Linked DNA regions of Collimonas fungivorans Ter331. The protein of the gene in region 1 binds, or shares a complex with, the protein of each later gene. Links are inferred from orthologs where the notes say so. Each region holds a gene or a part of one and is shown in the gene's direction. Other genes may lie near its edges.

Region 1 (15,415 bases):
CGGCGGCCACTCATGCGTTCGATGATGGCGCTGTCGGGAACGTCGATTTCCAGCACATAGTCGATCTTCACGCCGGCGTCCTTCATGGCGTCGGCCTGAGGAATGGTGCGCGGGAAGCCGTCGAACAGGTAGCCGTTGGCGCAATCCGACTGCTTCAGCCGGTCCTTGACCAAGCCGATGATGATGTCGTCGGACACCAGGCCGCCTGCGTCCATCACCTTCTTCGCTTCGATACCGAGCGGAGTGCCGGCCTTGACTGCTGCGCGCAACATGTCGCCGGTGGAAATCTGCGGGATGTTGAATTTCTCTTTAATGAAAGTCGCTTGCGTGCCTTTACCGGCACCAGGCGCTCCTAAAAGGATGAGGCGCATGTTAAAGTCCTAAGGTGAGTTTGTGAATTGATTGTGGCGACGGCGCGCCCAATGGTTGCTGGGTTTGCTGCGACGTCTCCGATATGCTTTTATTTGTACCGCGCTATCTTTGCATGAAACTTACCATACAATTTTACCAAACAGCCAGTCTGCGGCACTATTTCTGTTGGTTCAACGATAATTTCCAGGCGCCTGCGCGACACTTTGGCTCTTCATAGAGCGCTGAAAAAACGCCTCACCCGCTCCAGGTCTTCCAGCGTATCCACGCCGACTGCCGGCGCGGCCGGCGCAATGTGCACCGCAATCGGGTAGCCGTGCCACAGCACCCGCAGCTGCTCCAGCGCCTCGATCTGTTCCAGCGGCGACACCGCCAGCGTCGGATAGGTTTGCAAAAAACCATTGCTGTAGGCGTACAGGCCGATATGGCGCAGCGGCACATAGGCCGCCGGCAAATCCTCGCGCGACTGTGCAAAGCCGTCGCGGTGCCAGGGAATCGTCGCCCGCGAAAAATACAGCGCGCGCCCGGCCTGGTTCAAGACCACCTTGACCACATTCGGATTGAAGGCATCCACTGCCGAGTCGATCGCGTGCGCCGCGGTCGCCATCGGCACCTCGCCGGTGATCTGCGCCGCGGTAGCGGCGATCAGCTCAGGCTCGATCATCGGTTCGTCGCCCTGCACGTTCACCACCACGGCATCGGCCGCCAGTCCCAGCGCCGCCGCCACTTCGGCAATGCGGTCGGTGCCGGAAGGATGGTCGGCGCGCGTCAGGCGCGCGGCGATGCCATGCTGGGCGCAGACTGCCAGGATTTCGGCGTGGTCGGTCGCCACGATGACCTGCGCCGCGCCGGATAGCGCGGCGCGCTCAGCGGTGCGCACGATCATCGGCTTGCCGCCGATGTCGGCCAGCGGCTTGTTAGGCAGACGGGTAGACGCCAGCCGCGCCGGGATGATGACGGTGAAAGACTTGTTCGAGCTCACGACAATCACGATACCCGCCGCCTATGCCGCAGGAGCTGCAGCCGGCGCGGCCGGGCTGTTCAGGTCGCGCGCCTGGTCGGCCCACATGATAGGGATGCCGTCGCGCACCGGATAAGCCAGCTTGTCGGCGTTGCAAATCAGTTCCTGGGCTTTTTTGTCGTAATGCAGCGGACCTTTGCAGATCGGGCAAACCAGGATGTCAAGCAGTCGAATGTCCACGGAGTTTCTCCAGAATTTGTTGTGACAGCGCGGCATCGATCTGCGCCGTCACGGGAACGATCCAGATGCGCGGATCGTTCCTGATGGTTTCTATTTGCCGACATTTTACTGCATCCTTTTCAGTTATCAGGATGATCTCGGCCTGGAGCGCGGCAAACGGGTTGTCGGAAAAGTCATGATGGTCAGGCAAGGCCAGCGCCTCGAAGCGCAATCCGGCCGCCGTCAGCATCGAAAAAAACCGCTGCGGATTGCCGATGCCGGCGGCCGCGGCAAGCCGCAGGGCCGGGTCCTGCAGGCTGGCCAGCGTCCTGGTCCGGCGCGGATCGCACAGCTGCTCGGCCTGCTCGCCCACCAGCTGCATGCGGATCGCCGAGGCCGGCATGGATGCCGGCATGGTTGCCGCATTCACCACGGTAAAGTCGCGGCGGCGGCTTGCCGGTTCACGCAGCGGCCCGGCCGGCAGCAGCCAGCCGTTGCCGGCGCCGCGGGCGTCGAACAGCACGATTTCGATGTCGCGCTGCAAGCGGTAGTGCTGCAGACCGTCGTCCGACAGGATCAGGTTGACCTCGGGATGGGCCTGCAGCAGCGCTTCGGCGGCAGCCACCCGGTTGCGGCCCACCACTACCGGGCACTGCGCGCGGGCGGCGATCAGCAAAGGCTCGTCGCCTGCTTCGGCCGCCAGCGATGTCGCAGTTACCTGTTGCACGGCAGGCTGGCCGTCGCCGGACTGCGCGGCATAACCGCGCGAGATCACGCCCGGCACGTAACCGGCCTGGCGCAGCGCCTGCACCAGCCAGATCGTCAGCGGCGTCTTGCCGGTGCCGCCGACAAAGATGTTGCCGACCACGATCACCGGCACCGGCAGGCGCGTGCTGGCCCGCCAGCCGGCAGCGTACAAACGGCGGCGCAGCGTCGCCAGCAGCCCGAACAACAGTGACAGCGGCCATAACAGGCATGCTAAAAAACCGCGCCGCTGCCAGGCAGCGCTCAGGACCGATTCCAGCGAAGGCTTATTTGTGGCCACTAGTCTGGGCAGCAAACGTGATCTTGTCGAAACCGGCCAGGCGCGCCGCTTCCAGCACGTTGATCACGGTCTGGTGGGTAGCCATGGCGTCGGCGTTGATGATCACCACCGGGTCGCCCTTGGCGCCGTCAGCTTGCACCGCATTCTTGAGGTCGAGCGCCAGCGATGCCGCATCCTTGGACGAGACCTGGACATTGTTGACCGCGTACTGCCCTTGCGGACTGACAGCGACGTTGATTTCCTGCGGCTGCACCATTGCCTTGTCGGCGTCGGCCGTCGGCAAGGTGATTTGCAGCGCGGTGAATTTGCTGTAGCTGGTAGTCACCATCAGGAAAATGACGATTACCAGCAAGACGTCGATAAACGGAATCAGGTTGATTTCCGGGTCGTCGCGACCCTTGCCTTTGCGGAAGTTCATTTGCGTGCGCCGTGAACGGTATCGACAAATTTCACAGCCTGCTGCTCCATGTCAACCACGAAGCCATCCACCAGGGCGCGGAAATGGCGGTAGAAAATCAGCGCCGGCATGGCGATCGCCAGGCCGAAACCGGTGTTGTACAAGGCCACCGAAATGCCGTGGCCCAGCTGCGCCGGATCGGCGCCGGCGCCATTGGTCGCGCCAAAGATTTCAATCATGCCGACCACGGTGCCAAACAAGCCCATCAGCGGCGCCAGCGAGGCAATCGTGCCAAGCGTGGTCAGGAAACGCTCCAGTTCATGCGCGGTGGCCTGACCGGCTTCCTCGATCGATTCTTTCATCAGCTCGCGCGGCGCATCGACATTACGCAGGCCGGCAGCCAGCACCCGGCCCAGCGGCGAGTTGGTTTCCAGGTTGGTCAGGACTTCCTTATTGACCTTGCCGTTGTGATAAACCCGTATCACTTCCTGCAGCAGCTGCGGCGGCAGGATGCGCGGCCGGCGCAGGTAAACCAGACGTTCGATAATCAATGCGGTGGCAATGATGGAGGCAATCAGCAACAGCCAGATCGGCCAGCCCGCAGCTTGAATAATGGCAAACAAAAGAAACTCCTTGGTGAAATCGCATTCAATATCGGCAAATGCGGATGAGGGGTTCATCAGCATGGATGCAGAATGTAACTTGTTGAAGGCTTGTGAGCAAGGGCGACAAGCGTTGCGGGACGGAAATTTTTACGGTTAATTTGATAGCGCTTAAGCGAGACTGCAAGTTCCACACATTTTATGTGAACAAGATTGTGGACAAGTCCCGGACTCAGCCGCGAAGTCCATGATTTCAAAGGACTTTTTTGTGCTGCATCAAAAACGTGCAGATTTTATCCGTCAGCTTTGGCAAAACGGCCGGCCTCGGCAAGAAAATGTTGCACAGCCGGCAGTGTGTCCGCCTGCCGGCACGCCAAAGTTAACGGCTTGTTATATTTTACGTTGGCCTATCGCCCTCTTATTATCAGTGGCGTAACCACATCAGCAATTTCAATGGGACTTTGACATGGACAACATAAAACGGCGGACCCTGTTAGGAATGGGCTTCCTGGGAGCATCGGCGCTGATCGCTCCGCGTGCGCTTTACGCGGCAACCTCCTCCGCGGAACCACAGGAAATTCCTCTTTGGCCCAAACCGCCGGGAGGTAATGGCCCCGCAGGACCGGAACAGGCCAATGCCAAAGGCTCGGTCACCAACATCTCCCGTCCGCGCCTGGTGGTCTATCGTCCCGAGCGGCCCGACGGCAGCGCCGTGTTGGTGATTGCCGGCGGCGGTTACGGGCATATCGAGCGAGGCAGCGAAAGCATCCCGGCAGCCCAGTGGCTGCAATCGCTTGGCGTCACCGTATTCGAACTGGTCTATCGTTTGCCCGGCGAAGGCTGGTCGAACATCGCACCGTTCCAGGATGGCCAGCGCGCCATGCGCCTGATCCGGGCATTGGCGCCGAAGCATGAACTGGCGGCCAACCGCATCGGCATCCTCGGCTTTTCCGCCGGCGGCCATCTGGCGGGAACCACGGCGGCGGAACCGGATGCCCGGCGCTACCAGGCCATCGACGCCGCCGACCAGTTTTCCGCGCGCCCCGATTTCGCCGGATTGATCTATCCCGTGCTTACTTTCATGCCGCCTTACGACAACACGCGCTCGCGCCGTGAAATTATCGGCAAGCACCCGGACCTTGCGGCCAGCGAAGAATTCTCGGTGGAACGGCATGTCGCCAGCCGCATGCCGCCAACCTTCCTGGCGCAAGCCGCGGACGATCCGATTGCGCCGATCCAGAACAGCCTGCTGATGTTCAACGCGCTCAAGGCCGCGCAGATCCCGGCGGAAATGCATGTGTTCCAGGATGGCGGACATGGCTGGGGACTGGGAAAACCGGGCAGCCAGCCGCATGCCTGGCCGGGCTTGTTCGAAGCCTGGACGACGCATAACGGCTGGACAAAAACAGCCTGATACGTATCCGGCACCATCAGTCCGAAGTTCCACACATATTATGTGAACAAGATTGTGGACAAGTGCCTAACTCTAAGCTTAAGCCGATGATTTGAAAGGTTTTTTTAGCGCTGCATCAAAAACATGCAACGCCCCCTTCCCCGCGCCGGCAAAGTTCTCCACAGATTTTGGGGATAACTTTGTGCACAAGCGCACTGGATTCACGAGAAGTCCTTGATTGGAAACATCTTTTCACTACTGTTGGCGGCAGGTGCAAATGCGCCTCAAACAGCAGTTTACGGATAGCGATGACGATTTTCGCGGATCTTTCCTAGCCGTTTTGCCATAGCCAGGCCTGCGGATATCCACAAGTTCCTGTTGACCCGCAGTTACCCACAGAATTTGTGGATAAGCTTGTGCGCAAGCGCACTGCAATCCGGGCAAGCCTTTGATTTGTTTCGCTTTTCCATTGATGATCAGCGACCGTGCTTTACAATGGCAAGCTCCAGCAAATCACGCGCCAATAAAGAACCCCGGAAAGCCCGTATGAATTTCTCCAGCGACACCGACCTCCGTTCCAGCGGACCGCCAGTACTGACGGTTTCCGCCTTGAATCAAGCCGTGGCGCGTTTGCTGGAACGCAGTTTCCCGCTGGCCTGGGTGGCGGGCGAGATATCGAATTTCAAAAGCTACGCCTCCGGCCACTGGTACTTCACCTTGAAAGACGACGCGGCGCAAGTGCGCGGCGTGATGTTCAAGGGCCGCGCCCAGCATGCCGGCTTCACTCCGCGTGACGGCGACAAGGTGGAAGTGCGGGCGCTGGTGACGCTGTACGCCGCACGCGGCGACTACCAGCTCAACGTCGAAGCGATCCGGCGCGCCGGCGTCGGCAATCTGTACGAAGCGTTCTTGCGCCTGAAAGAAAAACTCAATGCGGAAGGCTTGTTCGATCCGGCCCGCAAACGGCCGCTGCCGCCATTCGCCCGCACCATCGGCATCGTCACCAGCCTGCAGGCGGCGGCGCTGCGCGATATCCTGAGCGCCCTGGCGCGCCGCGCGCCGCATGTGCGCGTGATCCTTTATCCGACTCCGGTCCAGGGCGACGGCGCAGCGGAGAAAATCGCGCGCGCCATCAATACCGCTGCCGCGCGCGCCGAATGCGAGCTGCTGCTGGTGTGCCGCGGCGGCGGCAGCATCGAAGATTTGTGGTCGTTCAATGACGAAGCGGTAGCGCGCGCCATCGTCGCCGCGCCGATGCCGGTGATTTCCGGCGTCGGCCACGAAACCGATTTCACGATTGCCGATTTCGCCGCCGACCTGCGCGCCGCCACCCCGACCGCCGCCGCCGAACTGGCGACAGTGCCGCGCGCCGAATGGCTGGCGACGCTGGAGACGCATGCCGACGACCTGACCCGCGCCTTGCGCCGGCGGCTGGCCGAAACCGGCCAGACCCTGGACTGGCTAAGCCGGCGCCTGAGCAGTCCGGCCACCACCATCGCCCACGAACGCGTCAAGCTGCAAAGCCTGCAAGCCAGGCTGCTGCACGCTACCCGCATTCCATTGACGCAATCGCGCCATGCACTGTTGAACCTGCGCACCCGCTGGGCCGCGCAAATACCCAGCACGATTGCGCCGCGCATCGCGCTGCTGGAACAGAGCCGGCGCCTCAACGCTGCGCTGGCGGCGCAAAACCGCGATCGCCGCCAGGCATTGGCGGCGCTGAACGCGCAGCTGGAACTGCTGAATCCGCAACGCACGCTGGAACGCGGCTACGCCATTGTCTCGGACGCCAAGGGCCATGTGATCCGGACGCCGCAGGCGCTGCAGCCGCGCCATGTAATCACCGTGCAGCTGGCCGAAGGCAGCGCCCAGGTCGGCATAGACAGCGTGCAGGCGACGCTGGATTGAACGGATGTTTTTTGTGATGCAAGTCACATAGCGAATGGAATAAAAGCGCAAGCATGCTGCATGGAATAGCTAAGCGCTTTACAATAGCTCTCTCCAGAATCTGTTCACGGCACTAGATGACTAGATGTATAGGCAACAGCTTCTTTGTAATTCCAATAAAACTATAGAAAGGACGCACCATGGCACACACACTCCCGCCTCTCCCGTACGATCTGGACGCACTGGCTCCGCACATCTCCAAGGAAACCCTGGAATTCCACTATGGTAAACATCACCAGACCTATGTGACCAACCTGAACAACCTGGTTCCGGGCACAGAATTCGAAAACGCTACTCTGGAAGAGATCGTCAAGAAATCTTCCGGCGGCATTTTCAACAATGCAGCGCAAGTCTGGAACCATACTTTCTACTGGAACAGCCTTTCGCCGCAAAGCAAAGGCGGCGGCGGCGCACCAACCGGCGCATTGGCAGATGCGATCAATGCAAAATGGGGTTCGTTCGACAAGTTCAAGGAAGAACTGACCAAGACCGCGGTCGGCACTTTCGGCTCCGGCTGGGCATGGCTGGTGAAGAATGCTGACGGTTCGCTCGGCCTGGTGTCGACTTCCAATGCAGCCACTCCGCTGACCACCGACGCCAAACCGCTGATTACTGTCGACGTCTGGGAACATGCTTACTACATCGACTACCGCAACGCCCGTCCAAAATACCTGGAAGCATTCTGGGCATTGGCGAACTGGGAATTTGCTTCGAAGAATTTCGCATAAGCAAATTCGTAAATATCGATAAACACTTTATCGACCTCGCAAAAATAGCGCCGCTTACCGCCGGCGCTATTTTTTTATCTGCAAGCCAAATCGGCTAAAGTTGCTCAGGCTTCGCGATCGCCCGCCACAACATCCTGAACAGCGCATTCGCCTGCAACGCCAGCGCTTCTTTTTCGCCGCGCATGGTGTGCATGTGCACCAGCCTTTCCAGGATGCCGATGAAATAGTCCAGCAGGATTTTTTCATCCACTTCATCGGTCAGCACGCCTTGCGCCCTGCCATCGGTCAGGGTCTTCATCAGCACTTCCATCATTTCCGGCTGGCGGAAAGTACGGTCGCGTCCCCAGGCGCTGATCTGCAGCGAACTCATGATGAGCTGGCTGACCTTGGGATTGCGGTCGAAAAAATCCAGCACCACCCAGAACACCTTGCGCAGCTTGTCCTGGCAGCTCTCGATGCCTTGCAGGTGATCGAGCATGCGCGAAGCCAGCGTACCCAGCCAGGTTTCCAGGCAGGCAAACAACAATGCTTCCTTGCTGCCGTAGTATTTATAGATGGTTTGCAGGGAGACGCTGGCGGCGCTGGCGATCTCACCGTAGGCGACGCTATGGAATTCGCGTTCCGAAAACAAGTCCAGCACGGTGTTTTCTATCCGCTGCCTGATCAAGGGCTTGAGCAAGGCGCGATCCAATATGATTTTCTGTTTTTCCGAAGCCATAGATTTTGTTATGGTTTTGCCATATGTGTAATTAATATTACTATTGAATCGGCAGCCTATTTCCGCCCAGGTTTAGAGTGGATTACCAATTGACGCTGGCTGCTGCTTTAACTACAGTGGCATTCAGGATGAATCAGCATCAAGCTAAGTGTAATTTTAATTACTAGAACATACAAGCCGGAGACGCTATGACTGAAGCCTATATTTTCGATTCCGTACGGACCCCGCGCGGCAAGGGCAAGAAAGACGGCAGCCTGCACCAGGTCACGCCGGTCAACCTGCTGGCCCAGCTGCTGCAGGCGCTGGAGCAGCGCAACCGCCTCGATACTTCGCAGGTCGACGACGTCGTGCTCGGCTGCGTGACGCCGGTCGGCGAGCAAGGCGCCGATATCGCCCGCACCGCGGTGCTGTATGCCGGCTGGGACCAGTCGGTGGCGGGCGTGACGCAATCGCGCTTTTGCGCTTCCGGCCTGGAATCGGTCAACCTGGCGGCGATGAAAGTCATGTCCGGCCAAGAGCAGCTGGTGGTGGCCGGCGGCGTCGAAAGCATGTCGCGCTGGGCCATGGGTTCGGACGGCGGGGCCTGGTTCATGGACCCGCGGGTCAACCAGGTCACCGGCTTTGCGCCGCAAGGCATAGGGGCCGACCTGATCGCGACGCTGGAAAATTTCTCGCGCAGCGATGTCGACAACTTTGCCCTGCAGTCACAGAAAAAGGCGGCCCATGCGCGCGCCGAAGGTTATTTCAAAAAATCGCTGGTGCCGGTGACCGACCTCAACGGCCTGGTAGTGCTGGACCACGATGAATACATCCGCGCCCAGACCACCATCGAAAACCTGGCGGCCTTGAATCCCGCTTTCGAGCAGATCGGCCAGATGGGTTTCGACGCCACCGCGCTGCGCAAGTACACCACCGTCGAAAAAATCAACCATGTGCACCACGCCGGCAATTCTTCCGGCATCGTCGACGGCGCCGCGCTGGTGCTGGTCGGCAGCAAGGAGATGGGGCAGAAGCTGGGACTGAAGCCGCGCGCTCGGATTGTCGCCACTGCCGTCACCGGCTCGGAGCCAACCATCATGCTGACCGGCATCGCTCCGGCTGCGCGCAAAGCGCTGGCCAAGGCCAAGATGTCGGCCAAGGACATCGACCTGTTTGAAATCAATGAAGCGTTTGCCGCAGTCGTGATGCGCGCCATCCGCGACCTGGAGATCGATCCGGCGCGGGTCAACGTCAACGGCGGCTCGATCGCCATGGGCCATCCGCTGGGCGCAACTGGCGCCATGATCCTCGGCACCGCGCTCGACGAGCTGGAGCGCAGCGGCAAGAAGACTGCCCTGATCTCGCTGTGCGTGGGCGGCGGCATGGGCATCGCCACCATCATTGAACGTGTCTAACAGACTGGATCCAGATCATGAGCGTAAATTTTCAAAAAGACGGCGACAATATCGTGACCCTGACCCTGGACATGCCAGGACGGTCGATGAATGTATTGAACGAAGCGCTGACCGCGCCGTTCATGGAGGCGATCGCCGCCATCGAAGCCGACCCGGCTATCGCCGGCGTCATCATTACCTCAGGCAAGGCGGATTTCGTGGCCGGCGCCGATATCGAAAAACTGTTCCAGATTACTGAGGCGCAAACAGCCTTCGACCTGGTGCAGCAATTCAAAGGTTTCCTGCGCCGCCTCGAACTATGCGGCCGGCCGGTGGTGGCCGCGCTGAACGGCACCGCGCTGGGCGGCGGCCTGGAGCTGGCGCTGGCCTGCCATCACCGCATCGCCATCAACAATCCGAAAGCCAAGTTCGGCCTGCCGGAAGTCAAGCTCGGCCTGCTGCCGGGCGGCGGCGGCACACAACGCCTGCCGCGCATGATCGGCATCCAGGGCGCGCTGCAGCTGATGTTGGAAGGCAAGGAGCTGCGCGCCGAAGAAGCGCTGCAGCAAGGCATCATCCAGGAACTGGCGAGCGACAGGGAAGACTTGCTGGCCAAGGCCAAAGCCTGGTGCCTGGCCAATCCCAAGGCCAAGCAGCCGTGGGACGACAAGAAATTCCGCTGGCCCGGCGGCGACTCGCGCAGCCCGGGCAACGGCCAGCTGTGGGCGATTGCGCCGTCCATGGCAAGCGCCAAGACCCATGGCAATTATCCTGCGGCGACCAACATCATGAGCTGCGTATTCGAAGGCGGCATCGTCGATTTCGATACCGGCTGCGAAATCGAATCGCGCTACTTCGTCAACTGCGCCTTGTCGCCGGTCGCCAAGAACATGATCGGCACCTTGTGGTTCCAGCTGAACGCCATCAACAAGGGCAAGTCGCGCCCGGAAGGCATCGCGCCATCCAAGGTCAGCAAGGTAGGCATACTCGGCGCCGGCATGATGGGCGCCGGCATCGCCTATGCCTCGGCCAAGGCCGGCATACAAGTGGTGTTGCTGGACAACAGCCTGGAAACCGCCGAAAACGGCAAGGACTATTCCAGCAAGCTGCTCGACAAGGCGATCAAGCGCAAGCAGCAAACCGCGGAAGGCAAGCAAGCCCTGCTGGATCGCATCAGGCCGACCGTGGATTTCGGCGACCTGGCAAGCTGCGACCTGATTATCGAGGCGGTGTTTGAAGACCGCGAGGTCAAGGCAACAGTGACCCGCAAAACCGAAGCGCTGATCAGCGCCGACGCAGTGTTTGCCTCGAACACCTCTACCCTGCCGATCACCGGCCTGGCGCAGGCCAGCGTACGGCCGGAAAATTTCATCGGCCTGCATTTCTTCTCGCCGGTGGACAAGATGCCGCTGGTCGAAATCATCGTCGGCCGGCAGACCAGCCAGCAAACCCTGGCGCGCGGTTTCGACTACGTGCAGCAGATCAAGAAAACACCGATCGTAGTCCACGATTCACGCGGCTTCTACACCTCGCGCGTATTCGGCACCTATGTGATGGAAGGCTTGAAATTGCTGATGGAAGGCCAGCATCCGCGCGCCATCGAGATGGCGGGCTTGCAGGCCGGCATGCCGGTGGGGCCGCTGGCAGTGCACGATGAAGTCAGCCTGTCCTTGTCGCTGCATATCCTGCAACAGACGCGCAAGGATTTCGCCGAAGCCGGCAAACCTTTCGCCGGCCATCCGGCCGATGCCGGGCTGGAAAAAATGGTGACCCAGCTCGACCGCAAAGGCAAAAAAGCCGGCAAGGGATTTTATGATTATCCAGAAAACGAAAGCAAGCACCTGTGGCCCGGCCTGCAGCAGGCCTTCCCGCTCGCAGCCACGCAGCTGCCGCAAAAGGACTTGATCGAACGTTTGATGTTTGTGCAGGCCAACGAAGCCGCAAAGTGTTATGAGGAACAGGTAGTGCTGACCGTCGCCGACGCCAATATCGGCAGCATTTTCGGCTGGGGATTCGCACCGTTCCAGGGCGGCGCCCTGCAATACATCAACGCCTACGGCGTCGCTAATTTTGTCCGGCGCGCGAACCAGCTATCAGAGCAGTTCGGCAGTTATTTCGCACCGGCCGCGATACTGGTGAAAATGGCGGAACAAGGCAAACACTTCGAATAGCGAGCTCACGACAGGCCGCGGCTCTTCCTCGGCAACGACGAAGAGCCGCAGGCGGTTCAGCCGATCTTGCTGGCGTCGAACAGGGAAGGAATGCGCTGGGCCAGCATCAGGTCGCCTTTCAGTTTCAGCTTGCCGCTCATGAACGCCATGGCGCCGTTGAGTTCGCCTTTCAGCATCGCCTTCAAATCCTCGTCGGCCATGGTCAGCGCCACATCCGGCGCATCGACCACGCCTTCGTGCGCAGTGCATGTGCCATGATCGATCAGCAGGTACATCGGTTTCGCAATATCGAACTGGATGCTGCTTTTCATGTCCGCCGCGGCTACGCTGTTCAGGCCCGACGGCATGAGCTTGATGATGTCGTTGACTGTCATTGCTGTTCCTCTGGTTGTTTAAAATCCGTGCTATCGCTTGTCATTCCCATCCGACCGCGTTGCGTATCTGCAGTTCCTTCTCCATCAACGCAGCATAACGTTTTTCCACTTCGCCGCGCTTGACTTTCATGGTCGGCGTCATCAGTCCGTTGTCTATGCTCCAGGCGTCTTTCAGCACCACGCATTTGGCGATCTTTTCATGCGGCTCCAGCGTCGCATTGACCAGCGCCATGTCGGCGATCAGCTGCTGCTCTACTTCTGCCCGCGGCTTGCTGCGCGCGGCTGCGGTCAGGGTCACCGCCATCACCGGCTGGTTCATGCCGCTGCCGATGAACAACAGGTTCTCCAGGTCGGTATTGCGCGCCAGCGAACATTCGATAGGCGCGGGCGCCACATATTTCCCCTTGGCGGTTTTAAAGATGTCTTTGACGCGGCCGGTAATATACAGGTATCCGTCCTGGTCCACCCTGCCTTTATCGCCGGTGCGCAGGTAGCCATCCGCAGTGAAGGCGGCACTGGTGCTCTCGGGGTCTTTGTAGTATCCCATCATGAGCCCTGGGTGCTTGAACAGGATTTCGCCTTCATCCGACAATCTGAATCCTGCATTCGGCGGCGGCTTGCCGACCGAACCGCTGCGGTTATTGCCCGGCAGGCAAGCGCTGGAATAGACCGAGGCTTCGGTCGGCGCATAACCTTGCAGCACTTCCAGCCCCAGGTTGCGGCGGTACCAGTCCAGCAACGCCACCGGTATCGGCGCCGCGCCGGACAGGCAAATGCGGGTATTCTGCAAGCCGACGGCGGTGCGGATCTTGCGCCGGATGATGTTCCGCAACAGGGGAATCGCCATCAGCCGGTCCAGTTTCCGCTGCGGCATCTTGTGCAGGATGGCGTTCTGTATCCGGCTGTAAACCAGCGGCACGCCAAAAAAACGGGTCGGCGCCACCTGCGCCAGCTGCTCGCCCATCTTGTCGACGTTTTCCAGGAAATGCACTTCGCCGCCGTTGTAGCAGCTGGGGATGGCGATCGCAAAGCGCTCGAATGCGTGCGCCAGCGGCATGTATGAAAAATAGCGTTCCTGGGTAGGCGACGGCGCCAGGTCCATGATGCTGTACACCGCGAACAATACGTTGCCGTAACTGAGCATCACCCCCTTCGGATTGCCGGTGGTGCCGGAAGTGTAGATCAGGGTCATCAGCGCCTCCTGCGGCGGCGCCTGGTAGTCCGTCATCGGTTGGTTGGCCGCAACCAGTTCGTCCCACTTGAACCGGCCCGCCGGCGTTTCCTGGTAGGGAAACGAGATGGTGCAGACCGATTCCGGAATCGCCCCCATGAAATCGTCGGCGTCCGGCATGGGGCCGAGGAACACCGCCTTGGCCTCGCTATGTTCGAAGATATAACGTGTGGTGGCCGCCGCCTGTTTCGGGTACAGGCCGACGCTGACATGCCCAACCATGGCGATCGCCAGGTCGGCCATGATCCAGTGCGCGGTGTTGCGGCCGGAGATGCAGATGCGGCTGCCGGGTTCCCAGTCCATCGCCTTCAGCGCCGCCGCCATGCGGCTGACCTGGTCGCAGCCCTGGCCTCTTGTGATGGCTCGCCACTGGCCATCGACCGGCTGGAACAGCCAAGGCATGTCGGGCTTCTGCGACGCCCACTGCAACAGCATTTGCACCGGATTCTTTTGCACGTCCATATTGCCTCCTCGCCCATCGATCTGGATAACCGCTTGCCGATATTTTTATTCTGCAGGACAGCCTTGCTTCAAATCGCGCCGCTTGCGCGCAGTGCCGCCAGCGCCGCCGCGCCAAATCCCAATCCCGCCAGTACGCTGGAGGTATCAGCGCCCAATGCCGGACAATCGCCAGCCGCGCCGGCCGCATCGCTGAACTTGATCGGCAGCTCCGGCAACGGCTTGCCGTCTTCCATCCGCACCAGGCCGCGTGCCTTGACCTGCGGGTTGTCCAGCGCTTCCTGCGGGGTGTAGATGCCCGATACGCAGCAGTCGCGGTCAGCCAGCAGCAACTCCCATTCATCGCGCGAGCGGGTCTTGAACAACGCCTCCAGGGCGCTCCGCAAAGCTGCGCCATCCGGCCCCGGCGCCAGCGGCATGGCCGCTAGGTCGGGCCGCTCGACGGTCTTGCAGAAATTGAGGAAGAATTTGGGCTCCAGCGCCGCCATCGCCACGTGCTTGCCGTCGGCGCAGGCGTAAATGCTGTAGTTGGCCAGGCCGCCGCTCAAGATATCGCCGCCGCGCGCCGCGCTCGCGCCCAGGGTGCGGACGGTTGCCAGCGACAGCGCCTGCAGCGCCAGCGTGCCGTCCAGCATGCCGACGTCGACCATGGTGCCCTGGCCCGAGGCGCGGGCGCCTATCACCGCCGCCAGGATGCCCAGGGCGCAGGTCAGCGCGCCGCCGGCCAGGTCGGCGCTCTGGAAGTTCGACAGCGCCGGCGGACCGCCGGCGGCGCCGCTCTGGTCCAGCAGGCCGGCGTAGGCGCAGTAATTCATGTCGTGCCCGGCCCGGTCCTTGTAGGGGCCGGTCTGGCCGTAGCCAGTCAGCGCGGCGTAGACCAGGCGCGGATTGATGATCTTCAGTTCCTGGTAGCCGCAGCCCAGCTTGTCCATCACGCCGGGCCGGAGCGATTCGATCAGGACGTCGGCTTGCGACACCATGACCTTCAGCACGGCGACCGCTTCCGGCTGCCGCAAATCGAGGGTCACCGATTTCTTGCCGCGATTGACCAGGGTGAACAATTCAGGCGACAGCATGCGTGCGTAGTCGCCGCCTTGCGGCTCTTCCAGCTTGACCACCTCGGCCCCCATCTGCGCCAGGTAAAGGCTGCAAAAGGGACCGGGCAGCAAACGGGTCAGGTCGAGCACCCGGATGCCGGACAGCAGCGGATTAGCCATTACGGATCATGGCGGGTCATGCCTTACTCTGGCCAAACGGCGAACCGACGTCCTGCACGATGGACATCAGCGATTCGCCTATGCTGGCAGGATAAGTAGCGTCGTCGAAATCGACGATCTCTTGCCAATGCCGGGCCACCTGTTCGGGGCCGAAAGCCTGTCCGTGGAAATGATGGCCTTGCGTGCGCTGCCAGCGCAGCTTGGCGTGGAA
Region 2 (15,322 bases), 560 kb from region 1 along the record:
CTGCGCCACCTGAACCACCAGACGATCACTTTCCAGGAGGTATGCGGCAAGGGCGCTTCGCAAATCGGTTTCGACGAAGTCGAGATCGGCCGCGCCGCCGAATACGCGGCCGAGGATGCCGACATCACGCTGCAGCTGCACCTGACCATGTGGCCGCATATCGCCGACGACGCCAAACTCAGGTTCATCTACGAAAAAATCGAAGTGCCGACGTCGGTAGTGCTGCAAAAGATCGAGCGCAACGGCGTGCTGATCGACGCCAGCCTGCTGGCGACGCAATCGAACGAGCTCGGCAAGCGCATGCTGGAGATCGAGCAGCTGGCTTACGAACTGGCCGGCCAGCCGTTCAACCTGAGCTCGCCCAAGCAGCTGGGCGAAATCCTGTTCGACAAGCTCAAGCTGCCGGTGGTCAAGAAGACGCCGTCCGGATCGCCGTCTACCGATGAAGAAGTGCTGCAGAAACTGGCGGAGGATTATCCGCTGCCGAAAGTGCTGCTCGACTACCGCAGCCTATCCAAGCTGAAATCGACCTATACCGACAAACTGCCGAAGATGGTCAACCCGCATACCGGCCGCGTGCATACCAATTACGCGCAAGCGGTGGCGGTGACCGGACGGCTGGCGTCTAACGATCCCAACCTGCAGAACATCCCGATCCGCACCGCCGAAGGCCGGCGTATCCGTGAAGCGTTTGTGGCGCCGCCGGACAGCGTGATTGTCTCGGCCGACTATTCGCAAATCGAATTGCGCATCATGGCCCACATATCGGGCGATGAAAACATGCTGCGCGCCTTTGCCGAAGGCGTGGACATTCACCGCGCTACCGCCGCCGAGATTTTCGGCACGCCGGCAGCCGAGGTCACCAGCGAGCAGCGGCGTTACGCCAAGGTCATCAACTTCGGCCTGATCTACGGCATGAGCGCATTCGGCCTGGCCGGCAACCTCGGCATCGAGCGCGCCGCCGCCCAGATGTACATCGAAAAATATTTCATGCGTTTTGCCGGCGTCAAGCAGTTCATGGACATGACACGGGTGGAAGCCAAGTCGCAAGGCTACGTCGAGACCGTGTTCGGCCGCCGCCTGTGGCTGCCGGAAATCAATTCGCCCAACGGCCAGCGCCGCCAGGGCGCCGAACGCGCCGCGATCAATGCGCCGATGCAGGGCACGGCGGCCGACCTGATCAAATTGTCGATGATCGCAGTGCAAGGCTGGATCGAAACAGAGCGGTTAAAATCAAAGATGGTCATGCAAGTGCACGATGAGCTGGTGCTCGAAGTGCCGCAGGACGAACTGGCGCTGGTGCGGGAAAGGCTGCCGCAGCTGATGGCTGGCGTGGCTGAACTAAAAGTGCCGCTGATTGCCGAAGTCGGAGTGGGCAAGAACTGGGACGAGGCGCACTAAGGACGAGGTGCCGCACACCGTTTCTGCGATCGCTGAAGGTCAACTTAAAAGGAGAGCTTGATGCCGAATTTGAAAGAAGATTTCGATAGCCTGGTGGCGAAAACCAGCTTGTCCGATGGCGTGGACCGCCGTACTTTCATGAAAACCGCCCTGGGCACCGGCTTTGCCGCCGCCGTGCTGCCGGTGACGGCGCAGACCGTGATCAAGACCGATACCGAAGGCCTCACGGCCGGAGCGCTGGACATCGAGGAAAACGGCCTGAGCGTGCCGATCTACCGCGCGCAGCCGGAGGGCAAAACCAATTTGCCGGTGGTGCTGGTGGTCTCGGAGATTTTCGGGGTGCACGAGCATATTGCCGATATCGCAAGGCGTTTCGCCAAGCTCGGTTACCTGGCGATTGCGCCCAATCTGTTCAAGCGCCAGGGCGATCCTGCGGCTTTTGCATCCATCCCGGAACTGTACGTCAACGTGATTTCCAAGGTGCCGGACGACCAGGTGCTGGGCGATCTCGATGCCTGCGTGGCCTGGGCCAAGAAAAATGGCGGCAATGTCAACAAGCTGGCAGTCACCGGTTTTTGCTGGGGCGGCCGCATCACCTGGCTGTACGCCAGCCACAACCCCAAGGTCAAGGCTGCCGCGGCATGGTACGGCAGCCTGGTCAGGGGCAAGGATCCAGAAGGCAAAACGGAGGCCGAGATCAAGGCATTGACGCCGAAGCAGCCGGTCGACATCGCGCCTACCCTGAAAGTGCCGGTGCTGGGTTTGTACGGCGCCAAGGACCAGGGCATTACGCAGGACCATGTGGCGCAGATGAAGGCGGCGCTGGCCAAGGGCAGCAGCAAGTCGGAAATCGTGGTGTATCCGAATTCCGGCCATGCGTTCAATGCCGATTACCGGCCCAGCTATGTCGAAGCGGATGCAAAAGACGGCTGGAAGCGCGTTTTGGCCTGGTTCAAGGAACATGGCGTGAGCTGACGCCTGTGTTTGCCGGCGCTTGTTTCTGGACGGCTGGCGTCCGGAAACAGAAATCCTTGCTGGCGGCCTCCGGGCTCCGATAAGCAGCTGATTTTGCTGAAATACGTTTGCTGAAATGCGGTAGCTGTGCTTTAATTTGCAACCTTGTTGCATGTAAAGCTGTTTGCCGGAGCCAAAAATTAATTCCACACTCGTTTCAATCCTCCTGGCGACCATGATCGCCGGTCTTTTCAGCATTACTGCCGCTGCCGTTTTTTCGTTCGCGCTGCTGTCCAAGATGGTCGAGCGCATGGTCAGCCTGTCGGTCGGCATCATGCTGGCGACTTCCTTGCTGCACGCCTTGCCGGAAGCCTTCGAATCGAAGGCCGACAACCATACGCTGTTCGCCGTGCTGCTGGGCGGCCTGCTGGCGTTTTTTGTACTGGAAAAATTCGCCATCCTGCGCCATTCGCACCATCACGAGGACGACGGCCACGGCCATCACCACGGCCATGACAAGAAAGAGGCGGGCAAAGCCGGCTGGATGATCCTGGTGGGCGACGGCTTGCACAATTTTACCGACGGCATCCTGATCGCCGCGGCCTTCCTGGCCGATCCGCACCTGGGCCTGATCACCGGCCTGGCCATCATCGTGCATGAGATCCCGCAGGAAATCGGCGATTTCATCGTGCTGCTCAATGCCGGCTTTTCGCGCACCCGCGCTTATGTGTACAACCTGATCTGCAGCCTGATGGCGGTGGTAGGCGGCCTGCTCGGCTACTTTACGCTGGAGCGCGGCATGGAATGGATTCCCTACGTGCTGGTGTTTGCTTCATCGGGCTTTATCTATATCGCCGTCAGCGACTTGATGCCGCAGATGCAGCGCCGCGCCACGCTGCGCGAAACGATTCCGCAGATCCTGCTGATCGGGGCCGGCGTCGCCATTGTGCTGTTCCTGACGCGCCACGCCCACCATCATTAGACCCGTTTATACGCCCTTGGCCATAGGCCGCTTCGGATCTGAGCACCACTCGCTCCACGATCCCGGATACAGGGCAGCGCCATGCAAACCGGCAATTTCCAGCGCCAGCAGGTTGTGGCAGGCGGTGACGCCTGAACCGCATTGCATGATCGCCGCTTGCGGTTCGCTGATCAGGGCACCGAATTCCTCGTGCAATTGATGGCCGGGCTTGAAGCGGCCGTCCGCCTGCAGATTGTCTTTGAAGAAACGATTCTTGGCGCCCGGAATATGGCCGCCAACCGGATCGATGGTTTCATTTTCTCCGCGAAAGCGGTCCGGCGCGCGGGCGTCGAGGATAGTCCGCCTTGGGTTGGTCAGGTTGTGCAGGATGTCATGCGCATCGACGCTGGCGGTGAGCGGCGGCTTGGCGCTGATGTTGCCGGCTGCGGGCGCCGGTTCGGCCGTCGACAAGCTGCCTGCGGCTGCTTGCCAGGCCGCCAGGCCGCCGTCCAGCACCGCCGCCGAACTGTGGCCGATGGAGCGCAGCAGCCACCACAGGCGGGCTGCATACATGCTGCCCTGGGCATCGTAGGCGACGACCTGGGTATCGTCGTTGATGCCCCATTGCCGCAGCGTTGCCAGCAGCGCATCTGTTTCAGGCAAGGGATGGCGGCCCTTGAAGCTGCCGTCGGCCGCCTGCTTGGCGCCGGACAGGTCGCGGTCGAGGTTGGCAAAACGGGCTCCGGGAATGTGGCCTGCATCGTATGCCGCCCTGCCGGCAGCGGCATCGACCAGGTCGTGGCGGCAATCGAGGATGACCCAGTTGGGGTTTTGCGCATTCTGCAGCAGGTTCGCGGCAGAAATCAGCGTCTGGTAGGGATGGGCTTGAGACATGGCATTCCTTTTATCAAGTATGTGTCAGGTGATGCAGGGCAACGCTCGGCAACGCATCGAGGGTCTAGGCGCCCCGTCTAGGCGACCCCGTCTGGGCGACCACCGTTTTTTCTTCGTGCAAGGAGTTGAGCGGACGCGCCTTCTTTTGATTATAAAACGTTGCCAGCAAACCGCTGATAAGGATTACAGCAGTGCCAAGCCAGCCGCGCCAGTCCATCTGGTCGTGCCAGATAAGGATGCCCCAGATGCTGGAAAAGACGATGCCGGTATATTGCAGGTTCGCGGTCAATAGCGGATTGCCAAGGCGGTAGGCGCGCGTCATGGCCATCTGGGCCAGGGTGGCCGACAGGCTCAGCGTAATCAGCAAGGCCAGGCCTTGCGCGCTATGCGGGTGCCACAGCGGGATGCCGCCGCCGGACAGCAAGATGCTGCCAGCCAGGCCGGCGAGGGCGCTGGTGCTTGAAAAATAGAAAACCACCCGGTATTCCGGTTCGCCCAGCTTGCCCAGGCGCCGTACCTGCAGGTAAGCCACGGCCGACAGCAGGCCGGAGGCCAGCGCGATCATGCCGCCGCTGGTCTGCTCGGCGTCGAACGATGGCCGCAGCAACAGCATCACGCCGATGAAGCTGAGCAGGATGGTGAACGCCATGCCCCATTCGAAGCGGCTGTTGCCGCGCCACCAGGCGGCGCCGAACAGGATTGCCGCCAGCCATATCGAGGAAGTGTAGTTGAGGGTGGTGGCGGTAGCCACCGGCAGCAGGCTGAAGGAATAGAACCACATCGACAGCGCAATCACGCCGATCACGCCGCGCCACAGGTGCTGGCGCGGCATGGGAGTCTTGAGGGTGCCGCCTTTCAGCAGGATCAGGACAACGATGAACAGCATGCCGATCAGGCCGCGGCTCAGCACGATTTCGGCAATGGAGTAATGGTCGGCGGCGAGCTTGACGCAGACTCCCATGATTGAAAACATGAGGCTAGCGAACAGCATCCAGAGTGATTGCATGGGGCGGGAATGAAGTGGAAGAGCGGTGCTGCTATTCTGACTGATTCTGGCCGCAGTGCATGCCGGCGGCGCTAAATAATGGCAAAGGGCCGGGGTTGCTGCGCTTCAGCTTGCGCACCAACCCCGGCCCCGTTATCTATCTGATCCGGGAGTGCTCAGGCCAGGCCGTCCTGGCTCCGGTACCACTCGTGGAAATGCTGCATGCCGTCTTCCATCGGCGACTGGTAAGGGCCGACTTCATTGACGCCGCGCTCCATCAGGATGCGCCGTCCGGCATCCATGCGCAGTGCAATTTCATCATCTTCGACGCAGGTTTCCATGTATGCGGCACGTTCCGCCTCGACCATTTCGCGCTCGAATAGCGCAATTTCCTCGGGGTAGTAGAACTCGACCACGTTGGTGGTCTTTTGCGGGCCGCGCGGCCACAGCGTCGACACCACCAGTACGTGGGGATACCATTCCACCATGATGTTGGGATACAGGGTCAGCCAGATCGCGCCGAACTTCGGCGGTTCGCCGTTGCTGAACTTGAGCACCTGCTCTTGCCACTTCTTGTATGCCGGCGAGCCGGATTTCGCCAGTCCGTGATTGACGCCCACGGTCTGCACGCTGTAATCCTTGCCGAATTGCCATTCCAGGTCGTCGCAGCTGACAAAACTGCCGAGGCCGGGATGGAACGGCTCGACGTGATAGTCCTCCAGGTAAACCTCGATAAAGGTTTTCCAGTTGTAGTCGCACTCGTGGACTTCGACATGGTCGAACAGGTAGCCGCTGAAATCGAGATCCTTGGCCACGCCCAGCTGCGCCAGTTTTTCGCCGACATGGAAGGCGTTTTGTTCAAACAGCAAGCCGTTCCAGTTTTGCAAAGGCGTCCTGGACAGGTTCATGCACGGCGTCTCGCCGAAATGCGGTGCGCCTATCAGTTCGCCCTTGAGGTCGTAAGTCCAGCGATGCAGCGGGCAGACGATGTTGCGGGCATTGCCGCGGCCGTCGAACATTTTTGCCTGCCGATGGCGGCAGACATTGGATACCAGCTCAATCCCTTGGGGATTGCGCACCAGCATGCGGCCTTCGTTTTCAGAAGCCAGCGTGGCGTAATCGCCGACGTTGGGCACCATCAGTTCATGGCCGACGTAACGCGGGCCATTCTGAAACAATTGCTGGATTTCGCGCTTTAACAGCGCTTCGTCAAAGTAGACGTTGACCGGAAGTTGCGCATCGGAGCGCGCGAGCTTGGTTATAGAAGCCAGATCGGACATCCCTCCACCCCCAAATGTGTTGTATCAACCTAAGAGAGAAAGAATCCGCAAAAACCTGTGTTCAAATAATATGAAACGGAAATTTTGGACAGAACCGAGGATTATCCCATAAAAATGCCGGTTTTGGCGCCGTTTTACGCTTTTTATCGAGATAAAGCCCTCGAATTTCAACGGCTTATAGAGCTTTGCTCTAAAATAGCGAACTACACTATTTATAGCCACTATGCCAAAAAATCCGATTTCCACCAGCAGTCCCGCCTCGTTTGAACAAGCAATGGCCGAACTGGAGCAACTGGTTGCCCAAATGGAAGCTGGCGAGTTGCCGCTGGAAGCCTCCGTCGCCGCGTATAAACGTGGGTCGGAACTGGTCAAGTTTTGCGCCTTGCAGCTGGAAAAAGTCGACAGCCAGGTCAAGGTGCTGGAAGGCGACATGCTCAAGCCGTTTACCGGTGAAGCGCTGAAGGATCACAGCGGAGCTGACGAATGACTGTTGCCGTTCCATTATCGCACCATGCGCAGGAGCCGGCATTGGCTTTCGACGCCTGGATGCGCCAGACGCAAACCGGGATGGAAGCTGCCCTGGACCGGTTCTTGCCGGCTGCAACCAGCATCCCGGCCAGGCTGCACCAGGCCATGCGTTATGCCGTGCTGGATGGCGGCAAGCGGGTCCGTCCCTTGCTGGTATTTGCCGCCGGGGAACTGTTTGCAACGCCGCTCACCGTTGCCCAGCGCGCCGCCGCTGCCGTCGAAATGATCCACGCTTATTCGCTGGTGCACGACGACATGCCCTGCATGGACGATGACGCCTTGCGCCGTGGCAAGCCTACCGTGCATGTGCAATACGATGAAGCGACTGCCTTGCTGGTGGGCGACGCCTTGCAGTCGCAGGCCTTCGTGGTGCTGGCCGAAGCCGGTGCGGAAATCGGCGCGGAAATTGATTCGGCGCGCCAGATCGTCATGCTGCGCCTGCTGGCGCAAGCCTCCGGCTCGCTCGGCATGTGCGGCGGCCAGGCGATCGACCTGGCCAGCGTCGGCCTCAACCTGTCGCTGGCAGAGCTGGAACAGATGCACAAGCTGAAAACCGGCGCCTTGTTGCGCGCCTCGGTATTGCTAGGAGCATGGGGCGGCAAGGCCCTGGCGCCGGCTGAAATCGAGGCGCTGGAAGCCTACGGCACCGCCATCGGCCTGGCGTTCCAGGTGGTGGACGACATCCTCGACGCCACCGCGGATTCCGCGACGCTGGGGAAAACCGCCGGCAAGGACGCCGCCGACAACAAGCCGACCTATGTCTCGATCCTGGGTTTGCCGGAATCGCAGGCGCTGGCAGAAAAATTACGCAACGACGCCCACCAGGCGCTTGCTATCTTTGGGAACAAGGCACGCCGCCTGCGCGAGCTGGCGGATTTGATCGTGCAACGCAAGGCTTAGAACAGAAGGCTTAGATATGGAACTACTCAACACAATCGACAGCCCGGCAGACCTGCGCAAACTGACGCGGGCGCAACTCAGGCCGCTGGCCGACGAGCTGCGCGAATTTGTCATCGAATCGGTGGCGCAGACCGGCGGCCACCTGTCGTCCAACCTGGGCACGGTAGAACTGACGATCGCGCTGCATTACGTTTTCAATACGCCGGAAGACCGCGTGGTGTGGGATGTCGGCCACCAGACCTATCCGCACAAGATCCTGACCGGCCGCCGCGACCGCATGCACACGCTGCGCCAGCTCGACGGCATTTCCGGTTTCCCGCGCCGTGCCGAAAGCGAATACGACACCTTCGGCACCGCCCATTCATCGACCTCGATTTCCGCCGTGCTGGGCATGGCGCTGGCCGCCAAGACCAAAGGCGAAACCGACCGCCACGCGATCGCCGTGATCGGCGACGGCGCAATGACTGCCGGCATGGTGTTCGAAGCCATGAACAATGCCGGCGTGTATGACGACATCAACATGCTGGTGATCCTGAACGACAACGACATGTCGATCTCGCCGCCGGTCGGCGCCCTCAACCGCTACCTGGCGCGCCTGATGTCGGGGCAGTTCTATGCGCAAGCCAAAAACGTCGGCAAGTCGATACTGCCGGGCCCGATGCGGCAACTGGCCAAGCGTTTCGAAGAACACGCCAAAGGCATGGTGGTGCCTGCCACCATGTTTGAAGAATTCGGTTTCAACTACATCGGTCCGATCGACGGCCACGACCTGGAATCGCTGATCCCGACCTTGCAAAACCTGAAGAACCTGAAGGGACCGCAGTTCCTGCACGTGGTGACCAAGAAGGGCCAGGGCTACAAGCTGGCGGAAGCCGACCCGGTGCTGTACCACGGCCCCGGCAAGTTCAATCCGGCCGAAGGCATCAAGCCGGCCACGGTCAGCAAGATGACCTACACCCAGGTATTCGGCGACTGGCTGTGCGACATGGCGGCGCAAGACGACAAGCTGATCGGCATCACCCCGGCGATGTCGGGTGGCTCCGGCCTGGATACTTTCGCCCAGCGCTTTCCGCAACGCTTCTACGACGTCGGCATCGCCGAGCAGCATGCGGTCACTTTCGCCGCCGGCCTGGCTTGCGAAGGGCTGAAGCCGGTAGTGGCGATCTATTCGACTTTCCTGCAGCGCGCCTACGACCAGCTGATCCATGACGTGGCGCTGCAGAACCTGGACGTGACCTTTGCGCTCGACCGTTCCGGCCTGGTCGGCGCCGACGGCGCTACCCACGCCGGCAACTACGACATGGCGTACCTGCGCTGCATCCCCAACATGGTGGTGATGGCGGCGTCCGACGAAAACGAATGCCGCCAGATGCTGTCGACCGCGTATCACTACAACGGCCCGGCAGCGGTGCGTTATCCGCGCGGCGCCGGCATCGGCGCAGCCATCGTTCCGGAATTGACCACATTACCCTTGGGTAAAGGCGAAATCAGGCGCCAAGGCCAGAGCGTAGCGATCCTGGCATTCGGTTCGATGCTGGCGCCGAGCATGGCAGCGGGTGAACTGCTCGACGCCACGGTCGTTAACATGCGTTTCATCAAGCCGCTGGACGTCGACCTGGTGCTGGAACTGGCGCAAAACCACGATGCGCTGGTCACGGTAGAAGAAGGTTCGATCATGGGCGGCGCCGGCTCTGCGGTAGCGGAAGCGCTGGCGGCGGCGGGATGCGTCAAGCCGCTCTTGAATCTGGGCTTGCCGGACCGATTTATAGACCATGGCGACGTCGGCCAGCTGCTGGCGCAATGCGGCCTGAACGCGGAAGGTATCGCCGCATCGATACGCCAGCGCTTCGGCAAAGACCAGCCGCGCCTGGTCGTCAACCAGAATTAAGCGGGCCTGGCCGCCTGCGCCGTTCTCAAGCAATTCAAGCAATTCCAGCCAGGATGCTGCCGCCGGGCGAGCGGCAGCGTCCAAGCCAGACTTATATCCAACCATCCCGGTTTTTCTGCCGAGCCGGCAGGCGAAGCGGGATCAGGCTGCTTCCGGCGGTCTTTCATTCAAAGGTTAAGCATGAACACTCGTGATCAGAATCTGACGATTCCAGACGTGCAAAGCAGCGTCGACACCCGCCGCCTGGCGATCCAGCGCGTTGGCGTAAAAGGCGTGCGTTATCCGGTGACCGTGCGCACCGCGGCAACGGCGCAGCCGACCATCGGCAGCTGGAACATGTACGTGCATCTGCCGGAACAGCAGAAGGGCACCCACATGTCGCGCTTCATCGCCTTGCTGGAAGGCCTGGAAGGGCCGTTGGATGTTGCTTCGTTCGGCGACCTGATGCGCAAGATGGTGACCCTGCTGGACGCCGAGCGCGGCCGTATCGAGCTGACTTTCCCGTATTTCATCAACAAGACCGCGCCGGTCTCCGGCGTGCAGAGCCTAATGGATTACGAAGTGGGCCTGACCGGCGAGATCAGCCAGGGCCAGCTGGAAATCAGGCTGAAAGTGCTGGTGCCGGTGACCAGCCTGTGCCCTTGCTCGAAGCAAATTTCTGCTTATGGCGCGCACAACCAGCGCTCGCACATCACTGTCAACGCGGTGCTGGACGGCGAGATCCAGGTCGATGAGCTGATCGCGAAGATCGAAGCGCAGGCATCCTGCGAACTGTTCGGCCTGCTGAAGCGCCCGGATGAAAAATACGTGACCGAGCGCGCTTATGAAAATCCGAAGTTCGTCGAAGACCTGGTGCGCGACGTCGCGGTGGCCCTGAACAACGAACCGCGCGTGCTGGCCTATGTGCTGGAAGCGGAAAACTTCGAGTCGATCCACAACCATTCGGCGTATGCATTGATCGAACACGACAAGCGCAGCAAGTAAGTGAGGTAAATAAGCACGATTGATCCAAAGCGAGCGGGATGATGTCGATTGCGGCCTCATCCCGCTTTTTTTAAGCGTCCCGCAAGCGGTCCTTCTGCCACAGCACATCGCTGCCGCCATCCGCGCGGTTGAGCACCCGCGACAGCACGAACAGCAAGTCCGACAGGCGGTTCACATACTGCCGCACTTCCTCATTCACCGTTTCACTCTTGCCCAGGCTGACGATGCTGCGTTCCGCGCGCCGGCAGACCGTGCGGCAGACATGCGCCAGCGCTGCCGGGCGGTTGCCGCCTGGCAGGATGAAATCCTTGAGCGGCGGCAGGTCGGCGTTGTATTTTTCCAGCAGGTCGTCGAGCCGGGCCACCTGGGCCGCGCTGACCAGCGCGTAACCGGGAATGCACAGTTCGCCGCCCAGATCGAACAGGTCGTGTTGTATCGATAGCAATGCTTCACGCAGTTCCGCGGCCAGTTGTTCGCACAGCAGCAGGCCCAGCTGCGAGTTCAGCTCGTCGACATCGCCGATAGCCTGGATGCGCAGGCTGTCCTTGCCGGTGCGGCTGCCGTCGCCGAGGCCGGTCGTGCCTTTGTCGCCGGTGCGCGTGGCGATCTTCGAGAGTCGGTTGCCCATGGTTTTCTGTGTTGATTCGGGGTGGAATGCGGGAGGTTGTACTTTACACCAGCAGAGCGCAGTCCCGCAGAGTAAAATTCAAAGGAAAAGGAGACCTTCCAATGAATCACATAGCCGATCTCGCCGCCCTGAAGAAACCGTTGCCCGACGCCTTGCTTGCCGCCCTCGGCGCTCTGTTTGGCGAACGGTTCTCGACCACCGTGGCGATGCGCGAACATCATGGCCGCGATGCCTCATCGTATGACCCCATGCTGCCGGATGCCGTGGTGTTCGTCGAATCGACCGAAGAGGTGGCCGCGCTGGTCAAGCTGTGCAGCGAATACCTGGTCCCGGTGATTCCTTTCGGCAGCGGCACTTCGCTGGAAGGCCATGTGCTGGCGCTGCAAGGCGGGATTTCCGTCGACCTGTCGCGCATGAACCGCCTGCTGGCGATCCATGCCGAAGACTTGACGGCGACGGTGCAGACCGGCGTTACCCGCAAGCAGCTGAACCATGAGATCAAGGACAGCGGCCTGTTCTTTCCCATCGATCCCGGCGCCGATGCCTCGATCGGTGGCATGGCGGCGACCCGCGCTTCCGGCACCAACGCCGTGCGCTACGGCAGCATGCGCGAGAACACGCTGGCGCTGACGGTGGTGACCGCCGACGGCCGCATCATCAAGACTGGCACCCGCGCCAAAAAATCGGCGGCAGGCTACGACCTGACGCGCATCTTCGTCGGCAGCGAAGGCACGCTGGGCGTGATCACCGAAGTGACCGTCAAGCTCTATCCGCAACCGGAAGCCATCTCGGCCGCGGTCTGTTCGTTCCAGAACATCGCCGACGCCGTCAACGCCGTGATCCAGACCATACAGCTGGGCGTGCCGGTGGCCAGGGTCGAGCTGCTGGATGAAAACGGCGTGCGCGCCATCAATGCGCATTCCAAGCTGGCGCTGCCGGAACAGCCGCTGCTGCTGTTTGAATTCCACGGCAGCGAGAATGGCGTCAAGGAACAGGCGGAGCTGGTGCAGGCGGTGGTAGCTGAACATCACGCTGTCGGCTTCGAATGGGCGACCCGACCGGAAGACCGGTCGCGCTTATGGACCGCGCGTCACAACGCTTATTTCGCCTTGCTGCAATTGCGTCCCGGCAGCCGCGCGATTTCCACCGATTGCTGCGTGCCGATCTCGCGCCTGGCGGAATGCATCCTCGAGACGAAGGCCGATTGCGAGGCCAACGGCATGGTGTATTCGATCATCGGCCATGTCGGCGACGGCAATTTCCATGTGCAGATGCTGGTCGATCCCGACGATGCCGCCGACATCGCGCGCGCCGAGGGCGTCAATGCGCGCATGGTCAGCCGCGCCATCGGCATGGACGGCACTTGCACCGGCGAGCACGGCGTCGGCCTGCACAAGATCGATTTCCTGATTGAAGAGCATGGCGTGGAGGCGATCGCTACCATGCGTGCGTTGAAACATGCGTTCGATCCGAAGAACATCATGAATCCCGGGAAAATAATCCGGTGGTAAATTCAATGTTGAACAAGACCCCACTGGTCAATCGCCTGCCGCCGGTGCATGCCTTGTCCGCGTTTGAAGCCGCCGCCCGCCATCGTTCATTTGCGCTGGCGGCGGATGAGCTGTGCATTACGCCGTCGGCGCTGTCGCACCGCATCCGTTTGCTGGAGGATTTCGTCGGCGAACGACTGTTCTCGCGCGAAGGCAGGACAGTCACCTTGTCCGAATTCGGCCACCGCTACCTGGAAGTGGTGCGCAGCGCCTTGCGCACCTTGACCGAGTTCCCGCTGCCGCAGCGTAACGCCCAGGTGCAGCCGCGCGTCAAGATCACCGCGCCGCCGACTTTTGCGCGCCAGCTGCTGATCCCGCATCTGCACGGGTTTGCCAGCCGGCACCCCGAGATCGTGGTCGAGATATTCCTGTCGGTGCCGCTCTACGACCTGAGTCTGACCGAGAGCGACCTGGAAGTGCGTTTCGGCGCCGGCAAGTATCCCAACACCACCACCGAAAAACTGTTCGAAGAACCGACCTTTGCCGTCGCCAGCCCTGGATACCTGAAAAAGGCCGGTCCGCTGCACCAGCCCGCCGACCTGTGCAAGGCAAGCCTGCTGCGTTCGGCCCTGGAGCCTTGGCAGCCATGGTTCCAGGCGGCAGGCCTGGACTGGCCTGAACCGTCCTCCGGCTTGCGCGCCGACGACCTTGGCCTGTTGCTGGAACTGGTGCGCCATGGCCATGGCGTCGGCCTGACCCGCAAGCATTTTGCCCAGCAAATGATTGCGCAAGGGGAAGTGGTGCAACTGTTCGACATCAGCCTCACTTCGCCGCCCCATGCCTATTACCTGGTGTACCAGCAAAAACCGCAGGAACGGCCGGAAGTGACGACTTTCATCGAATGGATGAAGGATACTTTCAGCCGCATCTGAACCAAGCGGCCGGCGGCCTGAAAACATTTCACCTGCGCGGCGCAAGCTTTTCAGGCGGATATCCGAGGAAGTTGTTCTGTAAAAAACACAATATCGTTATACTCGATAACAGAAAACATACCCTCCGATAGCCAGCCTGCCCATGGGAAAACAGAATGAACGCGGAAACAGCGGCGCCCGCCGAATCCACCTTTAGCCCGGCCCGCCAGCAACAGGTAGTCAGTGCTTTGCGGGCGCTGCTGCCGGCGCATGCGCTGTTATCCAATATCGAAGATACCCGGCCCTACGAATGCGATGGCCTGGCCGCCTATCGGCAAACGCCGATGGTGGTGGCGCTCCCTGAGAACGAGGAACAGGTGGTGGCCATCCTCAAGGCGTGCCGCGATCTCAAGGTGCCTATCGTGCCGCGCGGCGCCGGTACCGGCCTGTCCGGCGGCGCCATGCCGATCGCCGACGGCGTGGTCTTGTCCACCGCCAAATTTACCCGCATCGTCAAGCTCGATCAGTATGCACGGACTGCGGTGGTGCAGCCGGGTGTGCGCAACCTGGCCATTTCCGAGGCGGCGGCCGCCCACGGCCTGTATTACGCGCCAGACCCGTCATCGCAGATCGCCTGCACCATTGGCGGCAACGTGGCGGAGAATTCGGGCGGCGTGCATTGCCTGAAATACGGCCTTACCGTGCATAACGTATTGCGTGTGCGGATGGTGACCATCGAAGGCGAGGTAGTCGAACTCGGCAATGGCGCACTGGATGCGCCCGGCCTCGACTTGCTGGCGGTCTTCATCGGCTCGGAAGGCATGCTGGGCGTGGTCACCGAGGTCACGGTCAAGCTGATTCCCAAACCGCAGGCGGCGCGCGTCATCATGGCGTCGTTCGACGACGTGGTGAAGAGCGGCAATGCGGTCGCCAACGTGATTGCCGCCGGCATCATTCCGGCCGGCCTGGAGATGATGGACCGCACCAGTTCGCGCATGGTGGAACCGTTCGTCAAGGCCGGCTACGATATCGACGCCGCTGCCATCCTGTTATGCGAATCGGACGGTACCGCGGAAGAGGTGGAAGAGGAAATCGGCCGCATGAGCGCGGTGTTGAACGCCAGCGGCGCCACCCGCATCGAGGTCTCGACCTCCGAGGCGGAGCGCTTGCGTTTCTGGTCTGGCCGCAAGAATGCCTTTCCGGCAGCCGGTCGCATTTCACCCGATTACTACTGCATGGACGGCACCATCCCGCGCAAGAACCTGGCGCAGGTGCTGCTGGGCATCGAACAGATGGAAAACAAATACGGCCTGCGCTGCGCCAATGTGTTCCATGCCGGCGACGGCAACCTGCATCCGCTGATTCTGTTCGACGCCAATGTGCCGGGCGAATTCCATCGCGCCGAAGAGTTCGGTGCCGAGATCCTTGAACTGTGCGTTGCCGTCGGCGGCACTATCACGGGCGAACACGGCGTCGGCATCGAAAAGATCAATTCGATGTGCGTACAGTTTTCACCGC

The links.
Region 2: the proteins of xseA (region 1) and CFU_RS03795 are in contact, whole or in part, in a cryo-EM structure (PDB 8TXR), measured with the Escherichia coli proteins. The link is inferred for Collimonas fungivorans Ter331 from one-to-one orthologs.

The regions. Positions count from the first base shown.
Region 1 is NC_015856.1:1,417,774-1,433,188, reverse strand. Bases 4,739-7,713 are described here. They hold xseA (exodeoxyribonuclease VII large subunit), read left to right. Parts: upstream 4,739-5,532; coding sequence 5,533-6,894; downstream 6,895-7,713. Other genes in these bases: sodB (superoxide dismutase [Fe]), read left to right, coding at 7,074-7,661; CFU_RS06290 (alpha/beta hydrolase), read left to right, coding at 4,739-5,007. Outside these bases: adk (adenylate kinase), read right to left, coding at 1-371; kdsB (3-deoxy-manno-octulosonate cytidylyltransferase), read right to left, coding at 584-1,351; CFU_RS06310 (Trm112 family protein), read right to left, coding at 1,373-1,570; lpxK (tetraacyldisaccharide 4'-kinase), read right to left, coding at 1,551-2,594; CFU_RS06300 (ExbD/TolR family protein), read right to left, coding at 2,581-3,012; CFU_RS06295 (MotA/TolQ/ExbB proton channel family protein), read right to left, coding at 3,009-3,614; more of CFU_RS06290, read left to right, coding at 4,060-4,738; CFU_RS06275 (TetR/AcrR family transcriptional regulator), read right to left, coding at 7,756-8,379; CFU_RS06270 (acetyl-CoA C-acetyltransferase), read left to right, coding at 8,568-9,773; CFU_RS06265 (3-hydroxyacyl-CoA dehydrogenase NAD-binding domain-containing protein), read left to right, coding at 9,791-11,923; CFU_RS06260 (SCP2 sterol-binding domain-containing protein), read right to left, coding at 11,980-12,297; CFU_RS06255 (AMP-binding protein), read right to left, coding at 12,338-13,990; CFU_RS06250 (CaiB/BaiF CoA transferase family protein), read right to left, coding at 14,059-15,204; CFU_RS06245 (SDR family oxidoreductase), read right to left, coding at 15,221-15,415. UniProt on the Escherichia coli protein: Bidirectionally degrades single-stranded DNA into large acid-insoluble oligonucleotides, which are then degraded further into small acid-soluble oligonucleotides.
Region 2 is NC_015856.1:855,254-870,575, forward strand. Bases 5,449-8,330 are described here. They hold CFU_RS03795 (exodeoxyribonuclease VII small subunit), read left to right. Parts: upstream 5,449-6,698; coding sequence 6,699-6,962; downstream 6,963-8,330. Other genes in these bases: CFU_RS03790 (aromatic ring-hydroxylating oxygenase subunit alpha), read right to left, coding at 5,449-6,475; CFU_RS03800 (polyprenyl synthetase family protein), read left to right, coding at 6,959-7,903; dxs (1-deoxy-D-xylulose-5-phosphate synthase), read left to right, coding at 7,920-8,330. Outside these bases: polA (DNA polymerase I), read left to right, coding at 1-1,401; CFU_RS03770 (dienelactone hydrolase family protein), read left to right, coding at 1,462-2,376; CFU_RS03775 (ZIP family metal transporter), read left to right, coding at 2,591-3,337; CFU_RS03780 (sulfurtransferase), read right to left, coding at 3,344-4,210; CFU_RS03785 (DMT family transporter), read right to left, coding at 4,275-5,216; more of CFU_RS03790, read right to left, coding at 5,372-5,448; more of dxs, read left to right, coding at 8,331-9,791; GTP cyclohydrolase FolE2, read left to right, coding at 9,972-10,775; CFU_RS03815 (cob(I)yrinic acid a,c-diamide adenosyltransferase), read right to left, coding at 10,846-11,403; CFU_RS03820 (FAD-binding oxidoreductase), read left to right, coding at 11,505-12,914; CFU_RS03825 (LysR substrate-binding domain-containing protein), read left to right, coding at 12,938-13,825; CFU_RS03830 (FAD-linked oxidase C-terminal domain-containing protein), read left to right, coding at 13,981-15,322. UniProt on the Escherichia coli protein: Bidirectionally degrades single-stranded DNA into large acid-insoluble oligonucleotides, which are then degraded further into small acid-soluble oligonucleotides.